DNA from 3 places in the Streptomyces sp. NPDC007901 genome. Region 2 is predicted to be linked to each of the others. Evidence: riboswitches for the same ligand, from Rfam matches in the RefSeq annotation. Region 2 holds a riboswitch; each other region holds the start of a gene.

Region 1 (6,505 bases), on a different contig from region 2:
TCGTCGAGCGGCTCGGCGAGGGCGTGACCGGGTTCGCGCCGGGGGACCCGGTGTACGGCATGCTGCCGGTCTCTCGCCGTGGCGCGTACGCCGAGTTCACCGCCGCGCCGGCCGAGGCGCTGGCCCTCGCTCCCAAGAACCTGGACCTGGCGCACGCGGGGGCCGTTCCCCTGGTCGCCCTGACCGCCTGGCAGGCGCTGACCGTACTGGCCCGGGTCCGGCCCGGTGACCGGGTGCTGATCCACGCGGCCGCCGGTGGCGTCGGCCATGTCGCGGTGCAGCTGGCCAAGGAACTGGGGGCGTATGTCATCGGCACCGCGCGGCCGGCCCGCCACGATCTGCTGCGCGAGCTGGGTGCCGACGAGCTGATCGACCACACGGCCACCGCCTTCGAATCGGCCGTGTCCCCGGTGGACACGGTGCTGGACCTGGTCGGCGGCTCCTACGGGCCGCGCTCCCTCGAGGTGCTGCGCCCGGGCGGACTGCTCGTCGGCGCCTCGATCGACCCGGGCATGGACGAGCACCGGGCCGCCGAGCGCGGGCTGCGCTACGCGTGGGTCACCGCCGCTCCCTCCGGCGCGGTCCTGGACCGCATCACCGAGCGCATCGAGGCCGACCGGCTGCGGGTGCTCGTCCAGGACACCTACCCGCTCTCCGCGGCCGCCGAGGCGCACCGCGCGATCGAGACCGGACGCACCTCGGGAAAGCTCGTCCTCGTGCCGTGACAGACGCCTCGCGGACCCTCCGAGGGGGGGCGAGGGTGCCGGTCCGGGGTGCTGGACGCCCCGGACCGGCAGCAGGGGAGCGGCTCAGTCCGCCAGCGGCAGATAGACCCGGTTGCCGCTCGCCGCGAACTCCTTCGACTTCTGGAGCATCCCCTCCGCGATCTCCTCGGGTGACGCTCCCTCGGCCTGCGCACCGCCGAAGCGCTCGTTGATGCTCTGGCTGATCTTCATCGAGCAGAACTTCGGCCCGCACATCGAGCAGAAGTGCGCCGTCTTGGCCGGCTCCGCCGGGAGCGTCTCGTCATGGAACTCGCGGGCGGTGTCCGGGTCCAGGGCGAGGTTGAACTGGTCCTCCCACCGGAACTCGAAGCGGGCGTCGGACAGTGCGTCGTCCCACTCCTGGGCGCCCGGGTGGCCCTTGGCGAGGTCGGCCGCGTGGGCGGCGATCTTGTAGGTGATGACGCCGGTCTTGACGTCGTCCCGGTTGGGCAGGCCCAGGTGCTCCTTGGGCGTGACGTAGCAGAGCATCGCCGTACCCCACCAGGCGATCATCGCGGCGCCGATACCGGAGGTGATGTGGTCGTACGCCGGCGCGACGTCCGTGGTCAGCGGGCCGAGCGTATAGAACGGAGCTTCATCGCAGATCTCCTGCTGAAGGTCGATGTTCTCCTTGATCTTGTGCATCGGGACATGGCCCGGGCCCTCGATCATCGTCTGTACATGGAAACGCCTGGCGATCCGGTTGAGTTCCCCGAGCGTGCGCAACTCCGCGAACTGCGCCTCGTCGTTGGCGTCCGCGATGGAGCCGGGGCGCAGGCCGTCACCCAGTGAGTACGTGACGTCGTAGGCGGCGAGGATCTCGCAGAGTTCCTCGAAGTTCTCGTACAGGAACGATTCCTTGTGGTGCGCCAGGCACCAGGCCGCCATGATCGAGCCGCCGCGCGAGACGATGCCGGTCTTGCGGTTGGCGGTCAGCGGGACGAACGGCAGCCGCACGCCCGCGTGGACGGTCATGTAGTCCACGCCCTGCTCGGCCTGCTCGATGACCGTGTCCTTGTAGATCTCCCAGGTCAGCTCCTCGGCCCTGCCGTCGACCTTCTCCAGGGCCTGGTAGAGCGGCACCGTGCCGATGGGAACGGGGGAGTTGCGCAGCACCCACTCGCGGGTGGTGTGGATGTTGCGGCCGGTGGAGAGGTCCATGACCGTGTCGGCGCCCCACCGGGTCGCCCAGGTCATCTTCTCGACCTCCTCCTCGATCGAGGAGGTCACCGCCGAGTTGCCGATGTTGGCGTTGACCTTCACCAGGAACCGCTTGCCGATGATCATCGGCTCGATCTCCGGGTGGTTGACGTTGGCCGGCAGCACGGCACGGCCCGCCGCGATCTCCTCGCGGACCACCTCGGGAGCGACGTTCTCGCGGATGGCCACGTACTCCATCTCCGGGGTGATCTCGCCCCGGCGGGCGTACGCGAGCTGCGTGACCGCCTCGCCGTCCCGGCCGCGGCGGGGCTGGCGCGGGCGGCCCGGGAAGACCGCGTCCAGGTTGCGCAGACCGCCGCGCGGCGAGGTGTGCTTGATCCCGTCGTCCTCGGGACGGACGGGCCGGCCCGTGTACTCGGCGGTGTCGCCACGGGCGATGATCCAGTTCTCCCGCAGCGGCGGCAGACCCCTGCGGACGTCGGTCTCGACGAACGGATCGGTGTACGGGCCCGAGGTGTCGTAGAGCGTCACCGACTGCCCGTTGGTGAGATGCACCTGACGGACCGGCACCCGAAGGTCGGGGCGCGAACCCTCGACATACCCCTTGTGCCAGCCGATGGACTTCCCGGCCTCCAGGGACGGTTCGCCCGCAATGGGCTGTTCGTCCTGGCTGAAGGCAGGCGTGCGTGCGTCCTCATGGGTCATGAGACCTACTCCCTACGCCGGCATTACCCGGTAACAGGTTCGGCGGTCGACGCAGCGGCTTCCGTCGGGCGGCGTTCCCTGTGAAACATCACTCGTTCCACGTGAAACATCGCGAATACGGAGGTCAGCGCCCTCTCAGCCCGGTGCTCCGAGCTCCCGCGTGTGCAAAGGTGCCTCCACGCTAGCGTCAATTCGGGCGCGGTGAACAGGGGGCCCCTGCCGTTCTTGCGATGATCGGGTGGTGACCTCGACTCAGCAGCACCCTCATCCGCCCCCCGAGCCGAGGCGCGGCAACGGCGCCCCGCAGGGCGGCGGTACCGGCCACGGGGGCCATGGTGCCGGTGACGGACACAGCCACGGGCAGAGCCGGCAGTACGACCAGGGCCACGCGCATGGACAGGGCCAACAGGCCGGTCACGCGCATGGACAGGGCCAACAGGCCGGCCACGAGCACAGCCACGACAACGCCCACGCCCACCCGCCCGGAGAGGCCCCCGGCCGGGGCAGCTCCGGAGCCGGTGGCGGGCACGGCCACTCGCACAGCCACAGTCACGGACCCGCCGCGCCCGTCTCCAAGCATCTGCGCAAGGTCATCGCGGCGATCCTGATCCCCTTCACCGCCGCGGTCGTGGCCGGCCTGGTGGTGCTGTGGCCCGGCGGCGCCCCGTCGCACGAGCGCACCGGCGTCGGCTTCGACCGCCAGACGCAGCAGGCGACGGTCACCAAGGTCGTCTCGGTCAGCTGCAAGTCGGTCAACGCCTCCGGGGGCGGCTCGACCGGCGACACCTCCACCGCCGAGGGCGGTTCCTCGAAGCAGGAGGAGGACGGCACCTGCAAGAAGGCCACGGTCCGGGTCGACACCGGCAAGGACCAGGGCCGCACCTTCACCGAGATCGTGCAGCCCGACCAGTCCCGGCAGTTGCACGAGGGCGAGAAGGTCGTGGCCGCTTACGAGCCTTCCGCACCCAAGGACCTGCAGTACTCGGTCACCGACGTCAACCGGAAGTTCCCGATGGCACTGCTCGCCGGGATCTTCGCGCTCGCCGTCGTGGTGGTGGGCCGGCTGCGCGGTGTGATGGCGCTGGTCGCGCTGGCGGTCAGCTTCCTGGTGCTGACGATGTTCATCCTGCCGGGGATCCTGCAGGGCTCGAATCCGCTGCTGATGGCGGTGGTCGGGTCGAGCGCCATCATGCTGATCGCCCTGTACATCTGCCATGGGCTGTCGGCCCGGACCTCGGTGGCGGTACTCGGCACCCTGGTCTCGCTGTGCCTGATCGGGGTCCTCGGTTCGGAGTTCATCGACTGGGCCGCGCTCACCGGCAACACCGACGACAACACCGGCCTGATCCACGGCCTGTACCCGTCGATCGACATGAGCGGTCTGCTGCTGGCCGGTGTCATCATCGGTTCGCTGGGTGTCCTGGACGATGTGACGGTGACCCAGACCTCGGCCGTCTGGGAGCTGCACGAGGCCAACCCGACGATGGGCTGGCGCGGGCTGTACCGGGCGGGCATCCGCATCGGCCGCGACCACATCGCCTCCGTCGTCAACACCCTCGTCCTGGCCTACGCGGGCGCCGCGCTGCCGCTGCTGCTGCTCTTCTCGATCGCGCAGAGCAGCGTGGCCACGGTCGCCAACAGCGAACTGGTGGCCGAGGAGATCGTGCGCACCCTGGTGGGCTCGATCGGCCTGGTCGCCTCGGTGCCCGTCACCACGCTGCTCGCGGCCCTGGTGGTGTCGGCCGACCGGCCCGGCAAGGAGGCGGTCGCGGCCGTGGAGGCCCCGGGGCGCCGCGGGCGGGGGCGGCGCCGGAAGCGGTGAGAGCCCCGCGCGCGGTCCTGGAGAACGGGCCGTGCGAGGAGCGGGGTCACGGCGCCTGCCGGAGGGCGCGGAGAAGCGTTCCTGCTCCCCCTCACACGGCTCGGCGGAGCGGTTCCCGCCCCCTGCCGTAACGCCTCAGCCGGCGCTCTGTTCCTCGGCCAGGATGCGGTCCAGGGCCTCGTCCAGGTGGGCGTCGAAGTCGGCCAGCGCGCCTTCCTGGCCGAGCGGCACCAGCTTGTCCGTACGGTCGAGGAAGGCCACCAGGGGTGGCGCGGAGGAACGGAACACGGCCTGGTCGCCACCGACCTGAAGCCGGATCAGCACCTCGCCCAGGACCTCGGAATCGGCGGGCGCGATATGCACGTCGCCCTCCCCGCACGGCCGGCCCACCCCGTCGATCAGCAGCTCCCGGCCGAAGGCCCAGGTCACCGGCGCGTCCCCGGGCAGATGAAAGGTGAGCCGCACGGCATACGGATCACACGTCTCGTAGCGCAACTCCACGGGGATGCGGAAGGAGAGCTCCTCCGAAACGAGAAAGCTCATCATGACTTCAGCTTGTACGGACTCGCGCATCGCCTACCCCGTCATATGACACCGACTGGCCGGGATTTACCCCTTTAATGGTAGTCAAATCTTGCTGAACGTACACGGGAGATCACAAGGAGTGAGTTTTCAGATACTGATAGAGATCGCCAGTGATCCCAGATGCCGCCCCACCTCGGCCTGGAGCAGCCGTGCGGCCGGCAGCAGCCGGTCGGACTGGTGCAGGGGGAGAGAGATGGCCATCGTGGCGGCCGTGGTGCCGACGGTGATGGGGATGGCCGCGCACACCGTCCCCAGCGCGTACTCCTGACGTTCCACCACCGGCTCCATCCGCCGCGTCCGCTCCAGGCGTCGCAGCAGCGCATGGCTGTCACGGACCGTGTACGGGGTGAGGGCCTGGGTGGGGTAGCGGCCGAGATGGTCGCGGCGGGCGTCCTCGTCCAACTGGGAGAGCAGGCACTGGCCGATGGCGTGCGCGTGCCCGGTCTCGCGGAAGTCGGCCCACTCCTCGACCGCGGGACAGCCCGGGGAGTCGGAGACGCACATGACGTCGATCTCGCCGTCCCGGTACATCGCGTAGTACACCGGCACACCGATCGAATCGCGCCAGTGGGCGAGGGTGTCGGCAACCGTGCTGCGACGTTTCTGCTGCGCCCCGCTGCTGCTCAGCCGTTCCGCCGCTTCGCCGAGGAAGAACAGCCCCTTGTCGCGGTGCAGATAGCCCTCGTGGACCAGGGTCCGCAGCAGGTGGTAGGCGGTGGGCAGCGCGAGGCCGGTCTCGCGGGCCAGCTGTTTGGCCGGGGCGCCGTGTTCGTGTCCGGCGACGCACTCCAGCAGCCGCATCGCACGCTGCACGGAACCGATGAGGGTGGCCGAGTGCGGCTGCGCGGGGTCGGCCGGGACGGCCGGCCGCTGCACGGGCGGTGTGCTGGAACGGCGTTGGGTGGGGGGTGAGGGATGTTCCGTTGGTGCGGAGGTGGCGTCAAGCGTGGCCAAGGGTCACTCCCGGAGCGCGAGGGGGTCAGCGACTCTAACCGTCCGCCGCCGCTCCGGGTCGGCGCGTGCGGGAAACTTCCCTCCCCCGAGGGAACCGGCGATTCCTGTTACCGGCCGCCGATTCCCACGGTCCTCACCAGTCGCTCTTCGACGAGGAGTTCGACATGAACTTCCGCACGATGTAGATCAGACCGCCGACCAGCGCCACGAAGATCAGCAACTTGAAGAGCAGGAACACCACCCAGCTGATCACGGCCGTGATCAGACCGCCGAAGACGACGAGGGCGATGACCGGCACCGCGATCCACTTCACCCACCACGGCAGTCCCGTGAAGATCTCTCGCATTGCCCTGTCCCCTCAGCTTTCTCGTGCGCTCCGGCACGTACGGTCTCGTGCGTCCCGCACGATGCGATGTCCTGCACTCGATGCTAGAGCCGCGAGGGGGTCGTCCGGAGGCCTCGGATCCCTTGTCCTCCCCTGACCCTTCCCCTAGGGAACCCCGAGGGCCGGGGT
Region 2 (6,505 bases):
CCCGCGCCCTGGAGACCGCCGGACTCGTCGCCCGCACCCGCGACCCGGACGACCCGCGCGCCATCCGGCTGGCGCTCACCGACCAGGGGCGCGACATCACCCGCCGGGCGATCAGGGTGGTCCAGGGCCTGCTGGACCAGCTGCTGGAGCCCCTCGGGGGACAGCGCGGCCCCCGCGCGCGGGAGTTCACCCGCGAACTCGCGATCCTGCTCGACGCACCTCTTGATCCGTACACCGAGAACGAGACCGAGAACGAGAAGGAGCAGTCATGACCACCACCACCGCACCCGCCGTCAACGCCCGGATCATCGGCCTTGCCCACCACGCCCCGCGTGCCCTCCTGGAGCGCGTGCTCGACCGCCACGGCGTCACGTTCCACCAGAACCTGACGCTCCGGCTCGTCGCGATCGCCGCCGAGCCCGTCGGCCGCGACGCACTCGTGGGCGAGGTCACCGGCGCACTGAAGAACGACGACTCGTTCGTGCACGGCGTGATCGAGGAACTGCTGGCCGCGAAGCTGCTGGAAGCCGACCCGGCCGACCCGTCCCGGCTGCGGCCCACGGCCGCCGGACGGGACCTGTACGAGCGCGTCTCCGCCGAGAGCGGCGGGATAGCCGCCCGCCTGTACGCCGGCATCCCGCCCGAGGACCTCGCCGTCGCCGGCCGCGTACTGACCCTGATCACCCAGCGCGCCAACGCGGAACTGGCCGACGCCTGAGGCACGGCCCCGCCACGCCCGCCCGAAGGCCACGCACGCCCGGAGGCCGCCGACGGCGCTCGGCCCCCACGGGAGGGGGCCACCTCTTCGGCGAACAGTGCCGGGCGGTGCGTGGGTGGGAGAGGGAAACGTGACCGGACCGGCGGTCAGAACGCGGGGCGCTCGGGGTCCAGCACGGCCAGGCCCTCGGCAGGAGAGGACGCCTCGGCGAAGTGCCGCCGCGGAATCCGCCCCGCCAGCCGGGCCGACCGCCCCGCCTCCACCCCGGCCCGCATGGCGTGAGCCATCCGCTCGGGATCCTGCGCCCGCGTCACCGCCGACGCCAGCATCACCCCCGCACACCCCAGCTCCATCGCCAGCGCCACGTCCGACGCCGTACCGGCCCCCGCGTCCAGAATCACCGGCACGCGCGCGTGCTCGACGATCAGCTGGAAGTTGTGCGGGTTGCGGATCCCGAGCCCCGACCCGATCGGCGACCCCAGCGGCATCACCGCCGCACACCCGACGTCCTCCAGCTTCCTGGCCAGCACGGGGTCGTCGTTGGTGTACGGCAGCACCGTGAACCCGTCGTCGACCAGCGTCTCCGCCGCGTCCAGCAGCTCGACCGGATCCGGCAGCAGCGTGCGCTCGTCGGCGATGACCTCCAGTTTGATCAGCGAGGTCCCCAACGCCTCCCGCGCCAGCCGGGCCGTCAGCACCGCCTCCCCCGCCGTGAAGCACCCGGCCGTGTTCGGCAGCACCCGGATGCCCAGCCGTTCGAGGACCGACAGCACGGACCCCCGTACCCCCGGATCCACCCGCCGCATCGCGACCGTGGTCAGCTCGGTCCCGGACGCGACCAGCGCCCGCTCCAGCACCTCCAGGCTCGGCGCACCCCCGGTCCCCATGATCAGCCGCGAGGAGAAGGTCGTACCCCCGAGGACGAACGGATCGTCGGCCATGGCTCAGCCCCCCTGCACGGCGGTGAGGACTTCCACGCGGTCGCCCTCGGCGAGCGCCGTGCCCGGCCACTCGCCGCGCGGTACGACGGTCTCGTTGACCGCCGCGGCCACCCCGGAGGGCGCGGGCGTGAGGGACCGTACGAGCGTGTCGAGCGCGGTGCCCGGGGCGATCTCCCGGCGCTCGCCGTTGACGGAGATGGTGACGGAGAGGTTCATGCGGTCTGCTCCACGAGTACGGCGCCGAATCGCCTCGGCGTGAACGGACGGGCCTCCTCCGGCGGCTCCCCGCCGGCCAGCAGCTCCGCCATCACGTCCCCCGTGACCGGCGTGAGCAGCACCCCGTTGCGGTAGTGCCCGGTGGCCAGCAGCAGGCCGTCGAGACGGGTCGGCCCGAGCAGCGGCGCGTTGTCGGGGGAGCCGGGGCGCAGCCCGGCCCGGGTCTCGGTGAGCGGCAGCTCGGTGATCCCGGGGACCAGTTCGTGCGCGTCGCGCAACAGCTCGTACACGCCCCCCGCGGTGACCGTCGTGTCCCAGCCCAGCTCCTCGCTGGTCGCGCCGACCACCAGCTCGCCGTTCTCCCGCGGCACCAGGTAGACCTGGCTGCCGCGCACCACGGCCCGTACGGTCCGGCTGAGGAAGGGCGCGTACCGCTTCGGCACGGTCAGCCGCAGTACCTGACCCTTCACCGGCCGTACCGGCGGCAGCACGTCGTCGGGCACGCCCGCGAGCTGTCCGCTCAGGCTCCCGCCGGCCAGTACCACCTGCCGCGCGCCGCAGGTGTCACCCGTGCGGGTGAGGACGCCGGTGGCGCGCCCCCGTACCACCTCCAGGCGCTCCGCCCAGTCCCGGTGGAACACCACCCCGGCCCGCTCGCACGCGGCCACCAGGGCGGCCGCCAGCCGGCGCGGGTCGATCTGGTGGTCGCCGTCGACCCGCAGCCCGCCGCGCACGCCCGGCGCGAGCATCGGCTCCAGGCGCCGGCACTCCCGGCCCGACAGCCACTCCGACTCCAGGCCCGACTGCTGCTGAAGGGCGTGCAGCTCCCGCAGATGGGCCCGGTCGTCGGCGTCCAGGGCGACCGCGAGGGTGCCGCAGCGCCGGTAGCCGAGATCGTGGCCGGTGAGCTCGGTCAGCTCGGCGGCGAAGTCGGGATAGCGGCGGGCGGAGGCCAGGTTGAGCCCCAGCAGGGTCTGCTCGCCGTAGTGCAGTTCGGTGACCGCGGCCAGCATCCCGGCCGCCACCTGCGCGGCCCCGCCGCCGGGTTCGGGATCGACCACGGCGGTGGCGAGCCCGCGCTGAGCCGCCCGCCAGGCCGTGACCAGGCCGATGACTCCGCCCCCGATGACGAGGACGTCGGACGTATGTGAGGACATGGGCGTCCAGCCCCTCCCTTCGCCGGCATGACCCGGATCAGGTTCGTACGGTCGGAGGCCGCCAGCCTCCCTCTCAGCCCGGTGCGTCCGGGCTCCCGCGTGTGCTTGCCCGCCACCCTAGCCCGCGGGGCTCCGCCCGGGTAAGACGGCCTGGGCCCGCGCTGTGGAAGACGTCACCCAGCACGCCCCATGACTGACTGTTTGTCAGTTGTCTATCGTTCTTGTCTATGGTGATCAGGTGAGCGAGCAGACGCAGCAACAGGGCACGTCACAGACGCGGCGCGTGGTCGTCGTGGGCGCGGGCATGGCCGGGGTGCAGACCGCGGTGGCCCTGCGCGAACAGGGGTTCACCGGCCCCGTCACACTGATCGGCGCCGAACCGCACCAGCCGTACGACCGGCCGCCGCTCTCCAAGGCCGTGCTCCTCGGCAAGGCCGAGAACTCCGCCTTCGAGGTCGACTTCGAGGCCCTCGACATCGAGCTGGCGCTGGGCCGCGAGGCGCTGGGCGTGCGCCCCGCCGACCGCGAGCTGGACACCGAGACCGGACCGGTGCCCTACGACGTCCTGGTCCTCGCCACCGGAGCCGAGCCGATCACGCTGCCCGGCACCGAGGGCGTGCCCGGCGTCCATCTGCTGCGCACCCTCGACGACGCCGAACGGCTGCGGCCCGTGCTCGTCCGGCAGCACGACGTCGTGGTCGTCGGCGCGGGCTGGATCGGCGCCGAGTTCGCCACCGCGGCCCGCGAGGCCGGCTGCGCGGTCACCGTCGTGGAGGCCGCCGACCGTCCGCTCGCCGGGGCGCTGCCCGCGGAGGTGGCCGTGCCGATGACCGCCTGGTACGCCGACAGCGGCGCCGACCTGCGCACCCACGCGCGCGTGGCGCGGGTCGAGCCCGGCGCGGTGATGCTCGACGACGGCTCACAGGTGCCCGCGGGCGCCGTCGTGGTCGGCATCGGCGCCCGCCCCGCCACCTCCTGGCTGACCGGCTCCGGCATCGAGCTCGGCTCCCACGGCGAGGTGCTCGCCGACGACCGGCTGCGCACCAACGTCCCGGACGTCTACGCGGTCGGCGACTGCGCCTCCTTCCCGTCCGGCCGCTACGGCGAGCGCCTGCTGATCCACCACTGGGACAACGCCCTCCAGGGCCCGCGCACCGTCGCCGCCAACATCCTCGGCGAGACCGACGCCGTCTACGACCCCGTGCCGTACTTCTGGTCCGAACAGTTCGGCCGCTTCGTCCAGTACGCCGGCCACCACGCGTCCGCCGACCGGCTGGTGTGGCGCGGCGATCCGTCCGGCCCGTCCTGGAGCGTCTGCTGGCTGCGCGAAGACCGCCTGGTAGCCCTCCTGGCCGTCGGTCGCCCGCGTGATCTGGCACAGGGACGACGGCTGATCGAGGCGGGGCGCCAGATGGACGCCGAGGCACTGGCCGATCCGGCCCGCCCCTTGAAAGATGCGACCGCAGCGCCCCTTTAGGGGCGCGGGGCTGTTGGCATGTGCGGCTCCGCCGCGTGGGCGCGATCAGCCCCCACGGCGCCGCACCCGAACACCCACCCATCGCGCCCGAACCACCAAAACGCCTACCCTTGACCCCGTGACCGAGATTGACGCAAACATCGATGCTCTCGTCCCCGCATGGCTCACCCTCCCCGACATCGCAGAGATGCTCGACGTCGAGGTGACGCGTGTGCGGCAGCTGGTCAAGGAGGGCCAGCTCATCGCCGTACGCCGTGGCGAGAACCGCGCGCTGCACGTCCCCGCCGCCTTCATCGACGGCGACAAGGTCGTCAAGGGCCTGTCCGGGACCCTGACGCTCCTGCGGGACGACGGCTTCAGCGACGAAGAGATGCTGGAATGGCTTTTCACCCCCGACGAGACCCTGCCCGGCACCCCCGCGCAGGCGCTGAGTGAGAATCGCGGTACGGAGGTGAAGCGCCGCGCCCAGGCGCTCGCCGTCTGAGGCAGCCAGTACCGACTCAACGGGGGACCAAGACGATGACCGACACCGCCCGCGCCCGGCTGGCCGACGCCCGTCTCTACCTCTGCACGGGCGCCCGTAAGGAGCAGGGTGACCTCGCCGAGTTCCTGGACGCGGTCCTGGCGGGCGGTGTCGACATCGTGCAGTTGCGCGACAAGGGCATGGAGGCCGGCGAGGAGCTGGAGCACCTCGCCGTGTTCGCCGATGCCTGCGCCCGGCACGGCAAGCTGCTCGCGGTCAACGACCGGGCGGACGTGGCCCATGCGGCCGGCGCCGACGTGCTCCACCTCGGCCAGGGCGACCTGCCGGTACCCGCCGCCCGCGCGATCCTCGGCCCGGACGTCCTGATCGGCCGCTCCACGCACGCCGGGTCCGAGGCCGCCGCGGCCGCCGTCCAGGACGGGGTGGACTACTTCTGCACCGGCCCCTGCTGGCCCACCCCCACCAAGCCCGGCCGCCACGCCCCCGGCCTCGACCTGGTGCGGTACACCGCCGGCCTGGGCACCGACCGCCCCTGGTTCGCCATCGGCGGCATCGACCTGGGCAACCTCGACCAGGTCCTGGAGGCGGGCGCCCGCCGGGTGGTCGTCGTCCGGGCGCTCACCGACGCCGACGACCCGGGCGCGGCGGCGGCCGAGTTCGCGAAGCGGCTGCGGTCGGCGTAGCGCACCGTCCGGCCCGGCTGTCCGGAAACATGTCCAGTATCCGGACGGGAGGCCGACAAACCGGGCGAATTTCCCGAGCGCGGTTGGGTCACCGTCCGCCCCTGGCTAACCTGCGAGTATGGCCCTAGGAACTGCATCCACCAGGACTGACCGCGCACGCACCGTGCGCGACATGCTCGCCTCCGGCAAAACCACGTACTCGTTCGAGTTCTCGGCGCCGAAGACCCCCAAGGGTGAGCGGAACCTGTGGAGCGCGCTCCGGCGGGTCGAGGCGGTCGCCCCCGACTTCGTCTCCGTGACCTACGGTGCCGGCGGTTCCACCCGCGCGGGCACGGTCAAGGAGACCGAGCAGATCGTCGCCGACACCACGCTCACCCCGGTCGCCCACCTCACCGCGGTCGACCACTCGCTGGCCGAGCTGCGCAACATCATCGGCCAGTACGCGGACGCCGGGATCCGCAACATGCTCGCGGTGCGCGGTGACCCGCCCGGCGACCCGATGGGCGACTGGGTGGCGCATCCGCAGGGCCTGACCTACGCCGCCGAACTCGTCCGGCTGATCAAGGAGTCGGGCGACTTCTGCGTGGGCGTCGCCGCCTTCCCGGAGATGCATCCGCGCTCCGGCGACTGGGACACCGACGTCCGGCACTTCGTCGACAAGTGCCGCGCGGGCGCCGACTACGCCATCACGCAGATGTTCTTCCAGCCCGAGTCCTACCTTCGCCTTCGTGACTCGGTCGCGGCGGCCGGCTGCGAGACGCCGGTGATTCCGGAAATTCTCCCGGTCACCAGTGTGAAGATGCTGGAACGGCTGCCCAAACTCAGCAAC
Region 3 (6,505 bases), on a different contig from region 2:
ACGACGATCGGGGGGCCGCTCGGCTGGGCGGCCCCTTGTTCCGAGACGAGGCGTTCCGCGAAGGGACGTTCCACGACGGGACGTCCCGCAACGACACCCCGTCGGCGCAGCCCCTGCCTCACGCGGCGGCGCCGCAGAATCCGGAGCCCATGCCCGACGCCCCCCAGCCGGCGCCCGCGCCGCAGAAGAAGAGCGCGGGTCGTGACCTGGGTGCGGCCATAGGGGTCGGCGTCGGACTGGGCGTCGTGATCGTGGCGTCCCTGTTCGTCGTCAAGGCCGTCTTCGTCGGCGTGGTAGCCGTCGCGGTCGTGGTGGGTCTGTGGGAGCTGACCAGCCGGCTCCAGGAGCGCAAGGGCATCAAGGCGCCCCTGGTCCCGCTGGCACTCGGCGGAGCCGCGATGGTCGTCGCCGGCTACGCCCGGGGGGCCGAGGGGGCCTGGGTCGCCCTGGCGCTCACTGGGCTCGCGATCCTGGTCTGGCGGATGACGGAACCGCCGGAGGGCTATCTCAGGGACGTCACCGCGGGCCTCTTCGCGGCGTTCTACGTCCCGTTCCTGGCGACGTTCGTCTCCATGATGCTCAGCGCCGACGACGGCCCGCAGCGGGTGATCACCTTCCTGCTCCTCACCGTGGTCAGCGACACCGGCGCCTACGCCGTCGGCTGGCGCTTCGGCACCCATAAGCTCGCCCCCCGCATCAGTCCCGGCAAGACCCGCGAGGGCCTGGTCGGCGCGGTGCTGTTCGCCATGGTCGCGGGCGCGCTGTGCATGCAGTTCCTGATCGACGACGGCACCTGGTGGCAGGGCCTGCTGCTGGGCCTCGCGGTCGCCGCCAGCGCCACGCTCGGCGACCTCGGCGAGTCCATGATCAAGCGCGACCTGGGCATCAAGGACATGGGCACGCTGCTCCCGGGCCACGGCGGCATCATGGACCGACTGGACTCGCTCCTGCCTACGGCTCCGGTGGTGTGGCTGCTGATGGTGCTGTTCGTGGGGAGTGGCTGACAGCGGGCCATGGTGCCGCGTCGCGGTAGCGGCACGTTGATGGAGCATGGACCGGCTGGACTTGCTCCTGCCTACGGCTCCGGTGGTGTGGCTGCCGATGGTGCTGTTCGTGGGGAGTGGCTGACAGCGGGCCATGGTGCCGCGTCGCGGTAGCGGCACGTTGATGGAGCATGGACCGACTGGACTTGCTCCTGCCTACGGCTCCGGTGGTGTGGCTGCCGATGGTGCTGTTCGTCGGCAGTGGGTGACGTACACCTGTCGTCGTAGACGAGCCCCCGTCCTTCGCAGGGCGGGGGCTCGTCGGCTTGGCGGCCCCGGATGACGCAGCAGAAATCGCATGGTCGGACAAGCCGGAGGCAGACTCCCTGTGAGGACGCTGTGTCCTCCGACGCGCAGGGAGTGTGCCCATGCCCCTCGACCCGGCCCCGGCCTCCACCCCGTCCCCGACCTCGCCGCCTCCGCCGGTGCGGTTCTGGTCCGTCGACGACCTGCCCGCCCTCGACCCCGACCCGTTCCTGGACGAGATGATGCGCGAGGAGCCGGTCACCCGGATCAGGCTCGCGCACGGCGAGGGGCACGCCTGGCTGGTCACCCGGTACGAGGACGTCCGCTTCGTCACCTCCGACCCGCGCTTCTCGCGGGAGGCGGTCGTCGGCCGCGACGTCACCAGCATGCGCCCGGAGCCCGTCGCCTCGCAGACGGCGGGGCTGCAGTACATCGACCCGCCCGGGCACAACCGGCTGCGCCGGGTCGTCGCCCGTGCCTTCACCGGGCGGGCCATGCAGCGGCTGCGGCCGATGGCCGAACACAGGGCCGCCGAACTCCTCGACGCGATGGCCGAGGCGGGCCCGCCGGCCGACCTCATGGAGCAACTGCACGGCCCCTTCCCGATCGCCGTGATCCGTGACTTCCTCGGCGTCGACGAGAAGGACTGGCACCGCTGGGCGGAGACCGGCGAGGCCCTGCTCTCCGCCGGCCCCGACGCCGAGGAACGTGCCCGGGAGGCCGCCCGGGCCACCCGGGCCCGGATCGCCGAGCTGCTGCAGCGCCGTCGCGCCGAGCCCCGCGACGACCTCGCCGGCGTGCTGGCGCAGGCCGCGGCCGACGGCGAGCTCACCGACGACGAGGCGATCTCCCTGGCCACCGCCATCCAGGTCAGCGGCGGCCACGCGGTCCGCAACAACAGCGGGTCGATGATGTACGCGCTGCTGACCCGCCCCCACCACATGGACCGGCTGCGCCGCGAGCCGGAACTGCTCCCCAAGGCCGTGGACGAGCTGTTCCGCTACGTCCCGCACCGCAACGGCGTCGGCATCCCACGGGTCGCCGTCGAGGACGTCGAGGTCGGCGGCCAGCTGATCCGGGCCGGCGAGGTCGTCTACAACGCGTACGTCGCCGCCAACCGCGACCCCGCGGTCTTCCCCGACCCCGACGTCCTGGACTTCGACCGCACCAACGGTCCCCACCTCGCCTTCGGGCACGGCCCCCACCACTGCATGGCCGCGATCATGGCCCGCATGGAGGCCGAGATCATGATCGGCTCGGTCCTCACCCGCTTCCCCGGCATCCGGCTCGCCGTACCGCCGCGCGAGGTCGAGTTCCAGAGCCGGGGCCTGATCCGCGGACCGCGTACGCTGCCCGTGACCTGGTGACCGAGGAGGCCACGCGATGCTGACGACCGCCTATGTGCCCGGCGCCCCGAACTGGCTCGACCTGGGCAGCCCGGACACCGGGGAGAGCGCCGCCTTCTACTCCGCCGTCCTCGGCTGGGAGCACCGGTCGGCGGGACCGGAGGCGGGCGGCTACGGCTTCTTCCTGCAGGACGGCAGGACGGTCGCGGGTCTCGGCCCGCTCACCGAGGAGGGCGCGAGCCCGTCCTGGACGCTGTACTTCCACACCCCGGACGCCGACGCCACCGCCAAGGCCGTGGAAGAGGGCGGCGGCCGGGTCCGGGTCGCCCCGGGGGACGTCTTCACCTTCGGACGGACCGCCGCCTTCACCGACCCCACCGGCGCGGACTTCGCGGTCTGGCAGCCCGGCGACACCCAGGGCCTGGACCTGGTCGGCGCCCCCGGCAGCCTGTCCCGGGCGGAGCTCTACACCACCGACGCGAGCGCGGCGAAGGCCTTCTACACCTCGGTCTTCTCCTGGCAGACGCGCGATGTGCCGATGGGCCCCGGACTCACCTACAGCGTCCTCACCCCGGCCGGCGCCGGCGCACAGGCGGCCCTGGGCGGCCTGATGCAGCTGCCCCAGGCCAACCTCGACGCCGGTTCGACGCCGGAGTGGCACCCGTACTTCGAGGTGACCGACTGCGACGCGACCTCCGCCAGGGCCGTCGAGTCCGGAGCCGTCGTCCTCATCCCGGTCACCGAGGCACCGGGCATCGGTCGCTTCGCCATGTTCCTCGACCCCGTAGGCGCCCTCTTCGCCCTCATCACGACGGCCCGGTCCTGAGCCCCGTCCGCACCGGGCCCCACCGGACGAAACCTTCGGTCACAGGCCACCCAAGTGGATCTGCGACACTGGTACCACCATGCCCAAGCCCGGAGAACTCACTTTCGTCGCCCCGCGCGGAGCCAAGAAGCCGCCGCGGCATCTCGCCGATCTCTCGCCCGCCGAGCGCAAGGACGCGGTGGCCGAGACGGGGGAGAAGCCGTTCCGTGCCAAGCAGCTCTCGCAGCACTACTTCGCGCGGTACGCGCACGACCCCGAGCAGTGGACGGACATCCCGGCCGGCTCCCGGGAGAAGCTGCGCGAGGCGCTGTTCCCCGAACTGATGACCGTGGTACGGCATCTGTCGACGGACGAGGGCACCACTCGCAAGACGCTGTGGCGGCTGTTCGACGGCACGCTCGTCGAGTCGGTGCTGATGCGCTACCCGGACCGGGTGACGATGTGCATCAGCTCGCAGGCGGGGTGCGGGATGAACTGCCCGTTCTGTGCGACGGGGCAGGCGGGTCTGGACCGGAATCTGTCCACCGCGGAGATCGTCCACCAGATCGTGGACGGGATGCGGGCGCTCCGGGACGGCGAGGTGCCCGGCGGTCCTGCCCGGCTCTCGAACATCGTCTTCATGGGGATGGGCGAGCCGCTCGCCAACTACAAGCGGGTGGTCGGCGCCATCCGGGCGCTCACCGATCCCGCGCCGGACGGGCTCGGGCTCTCGCAGCGCGGCATCACCGTCTCGACCGTCGGACTGGTCCCGGCCATCAACCGGTTCGCCGACGAGGGCTTCAAGTGCCGGCTCGCGATCTCCCTGCACGCCCCCGACGACGAACTGCGCGACACTCTCGTCCCGGTCAACACCCGGTGGAAGGTGCGCGAGGTGCTCGACGCCGGGTTCGACTACGTCGAGAAGAGCGGCCGGCGGCTCAGCATCGAGTACGCCCTCATCCGGGACATCAACGACCAGGCGTGGCGCGGTGACCGGCTCGGCCGGCTGCTCCGCGGCAAGCCCGTGCACGTCAACCTGATCCCGCTGAACCCGACGCCGGGCTCCAAGTGGACCGCCTCGCGGCCCGAGGACGAGAAGGCGTTCGTCGAGGCGATCGCCGCCCATGGTGTGCCCGTCACCGTACGGGACACCCGTGGCCAGGAGATCGACGGCGCCTGTGGTCAGCTCGCGGCCACCGAGCGGTAGGATCTGGCCACCACATCTTCATATTCCGACAGGGGAGCGCCACAGCGCTGAGAGTGCGGCAATCGGGCCGCAGACCCTCTGAACCTCGCCCAGGTCATTCTGGGTAGGAAGTTCGGTCATCACTCAAGCTGTTGCGCCCTGCCCGCACACCGCGGGCAGGGCCGCGTCTCTTCCTGGTCCACCCCAGGAGGAAAACACCAGTGCACACCAAGACCTTCGTGGCCGCGGCCGTAGGGCTCGGTCTCGTCACGCTGTCCGCGTGTTCGTCGTCGTCGGGTTCGGCGGCCGACTCCAAGACCGTCACCCTCGTCAGCCACGACTCGTGGGCCGTCTCCAAGAACGTGCTCCAGGACTTCGAGAAGCAGTCCGGCTACCAGGTGAAGGTCCTCAAGGACGGCGACGCCGGGCAGGCCGTCAACAAGGCGATCCTGACCAAGGACAACCCGCAGGGCGACGTCTTCTTCGGCGTCGACAACACCCTGCTGTCCAGGGCACTCGACAACGGGCTCTTCCAGCCGTACGAGGCGAAGGGGCTCGACCAGGTCGGCACGGCCTACCGGCTCGACGCGGCCAAGCACCGGGTCACGCCCATCGACTACGGCGACATCTGCGTCAACTACGACAAGGCGTACTTCAGCGAGCACAAGCTGACCCCGCCGACCTCGTACGCCGATCTCGTCAAGCCGCAGTACAAGAACCTCCTCGTCACCGAGAACGCGGCCACCTCCTCGCCGGGGCTCGGTTTCCTGCTCGGCTCCGCCGCGCAGTACGGGGACAGCGGGTGGCAGGACTACTGGAAGAAGCTGAAGGCCAACGGCGTCAAGGTCGTCGACGGCTGGGAGCAGGCCTACAACGAGGAGTTCTCCGGCTCCGCGGGCGGCAAGAAGGCCAAGGGCGACCGGCCGCTCGTCGTGTCGTACGCCTCCTCGCCGCCCGCCGAGGTGATCTACGGCGACCCGAAGCCCAGCACCGCGCCCACCGGAGTCGCGACCGGCACCTGCTTCCGGCAGATCGAGTTCGCCGGGCTGCTGAGCAACGCCGGGAACAGCAAGGGCGGCAAGGCGCTCATCGACTTCCTGGTCTCCAAGGAGTTCCAGGAGGACATGCCGCTGAACATGTTCGTGTACCCGGTGGTGAAGGGGGCGAGTGTGCCCGCCGAGTTCACCAAGTACGGTCCCGCCGCCCAGGACCCCGAGACCATGGCGCCCGAGAAGATCGCCGCCAACCGTGACCAGTGGGTCAAGACGTGGACGTCACTCGTACTGAAGTAGCCCCGCACAAGGGCCGTTGGGGGAGCGCGGCGCGGCTCGGGCTGATGCTCGTGCCCGTCGCGTTCTTCGGCGTCTTCTTCGCCTGGCCGGTCGCGGCGATCGTCACCCGCGGTCTGAAGGCCGACGGGGCCTGGCGGTTCGGGCGGATCGCCGACGTCCTCGGCCAGTCCGACATCCGGCACGTGCTCTGGTTCACCACCTTGCAGGCGCTCGCCTCCACCGCGCTCACCCTGCTGGTCGCGCTGCCCGCCGCCTATGTCTTCGCCCGCCTGGACTTCCCGGGCAAGCAGGTGCTGCGGGCCGTGGTGACGGTCCCCTTCGTGCTGCCGACGGTGGTGGTCGGGACCGCCTTCCTGGCGCTCGTCGGGCGCGGCGGACTGCTCGACGAGCTGTGGGGCGTACGACTGGACACCACCGTCTGGGCCATCCTGCTGGCGCATGTCTTCTTCAACTACGCCGTGGTCGTACGGACCGTGGGCGGGCTCTGGGCGCAGCTGGACCCGCGGCAGGAGGAGGCCGCGCGGATGCTCGGCGCCTCGCCGCTGGGTGCCTGGCGGAAGGTCACCCTGCCCGCGCTCGCGCCCGCC

Evidence for each region. Region 2 has a riboswitch for thiamine pyrophosphate ahead of thiO (glycine oxidase ThiO). Riboswitches for the same ligand answer to the same signal wherever they lie in the genome.
Region 1: another riboswitch for thiamine pyrophosphate. It lies ahead of thiC (phosphomethylpyrimidine synthase ThiC); the one in region 2 lies ahead of thiO (glycine oxidase ThiO).
Region 3: another riboswitch for thiamine pyrophosphate. It lies ahead of ACFZDK_RS32040 (thiamine ABC transporter substrate-binding protein); the one in region 2 lies ahead of thiO (glycine oxidase ThiO).

The regions. Positions count from the first base shown of each region.
Region 1 is NZ_JBIBKW010000003.1:65,711-72,215, forward strand. Features, by position in the region: gene ACFZDK_RS10610 (zinc-binding dehydrogenase) at 1-725, shown strand, start outside; gene thiC (phosphomethylpyrimidine synthase ThiC) at 810-2,630, opposite strand; TPP riboswitch at 2,623-2,800, opposite strand; gene ACFZDK_RS10620 (YibE/F family protein) at 2,872-4,452, shown strand; gene ACFZDK_RS10625 (SsgA family sporulation/cell division regulator) at 4,588-5,025, opposite strand; gene ACFZDK_RS10630 (IclR family transcriptional regulator C-terminal domain-containing protein) at 5,125-5,913, opposite strand; gene ACFZDK_RS10635 (DUF5326 family protein) at 6,125-6,337, opposite strand; gene ACFZDK_RS10640 (cupin domain-containing protein) at 6,505-6,505, opposite strand, start outside.
Region 2 is NZ_JBIBKW010000002.1:551,476-557,980, forward strand. Features, by position in the region: gene ACFZDK_RS08260 (MarR family transcriptional regulator) at 1-272, shown strand, start outside; gene ACFZDK_RS08265 (MarR family transcriptional regulator) at 269-718, shown strand; gene ACFZDK_RS08270 (thiazole synthase) at 865-1,659, opposite strand; gene thiS (sulfur carrier protein ThiS) at 1,663-1,875, opposite strand; gene thiO (glycine oxidase ThiO) at 1,872-3,032, opposite strand; TPP riboswitch at 3,030-3,141, opposite strand; gene ACFZDK_RS08285 (FAD-dependent oxidoreductase) at 3,271-4,509, shown strand; gene ACFZDK_RS08290 (Rv2175c family DNA-binding protein) at 4,628-4,993, shown strand; gene thiE (thiamine phosphate synthase) at 5,029-5,676, shown strand; gene metF (methylenetetrahydrofolate reductase [NAD(P)H]) at 5,795-6,505, shown strand, end outside.
Region 3 is NZ_JBIBKW010000011.1:119,496-126,000, reverse strand. Features, by position in the region: gene ACFZDK_RS32060 (phosphatidate cytidylyltransferase) at 1-1,004, shown strand, start outside; gene ACFZDK_RS32055 (cytochrome P450) at 1,412-2,656, shown strand; gene ACFZDK_RS32050 (VOC family protein) at 2,673-3,461, shown strand; gene rlmN (23S rRNA (adenine(2503)-C(2))-methyltransferase RlmN) at 3,541-4,647, shown strand; TPP riboswitch at 4,668-4,775, shown strand; gene ACFZDK_RS32040 (thiamine ABC transporter substrate-binding protein) at 4,848-5,918, shown strand; gene ACFZDK_RS32035 (ABC transporter permease subunit) at 5,963-6,505, shown strand, end outside.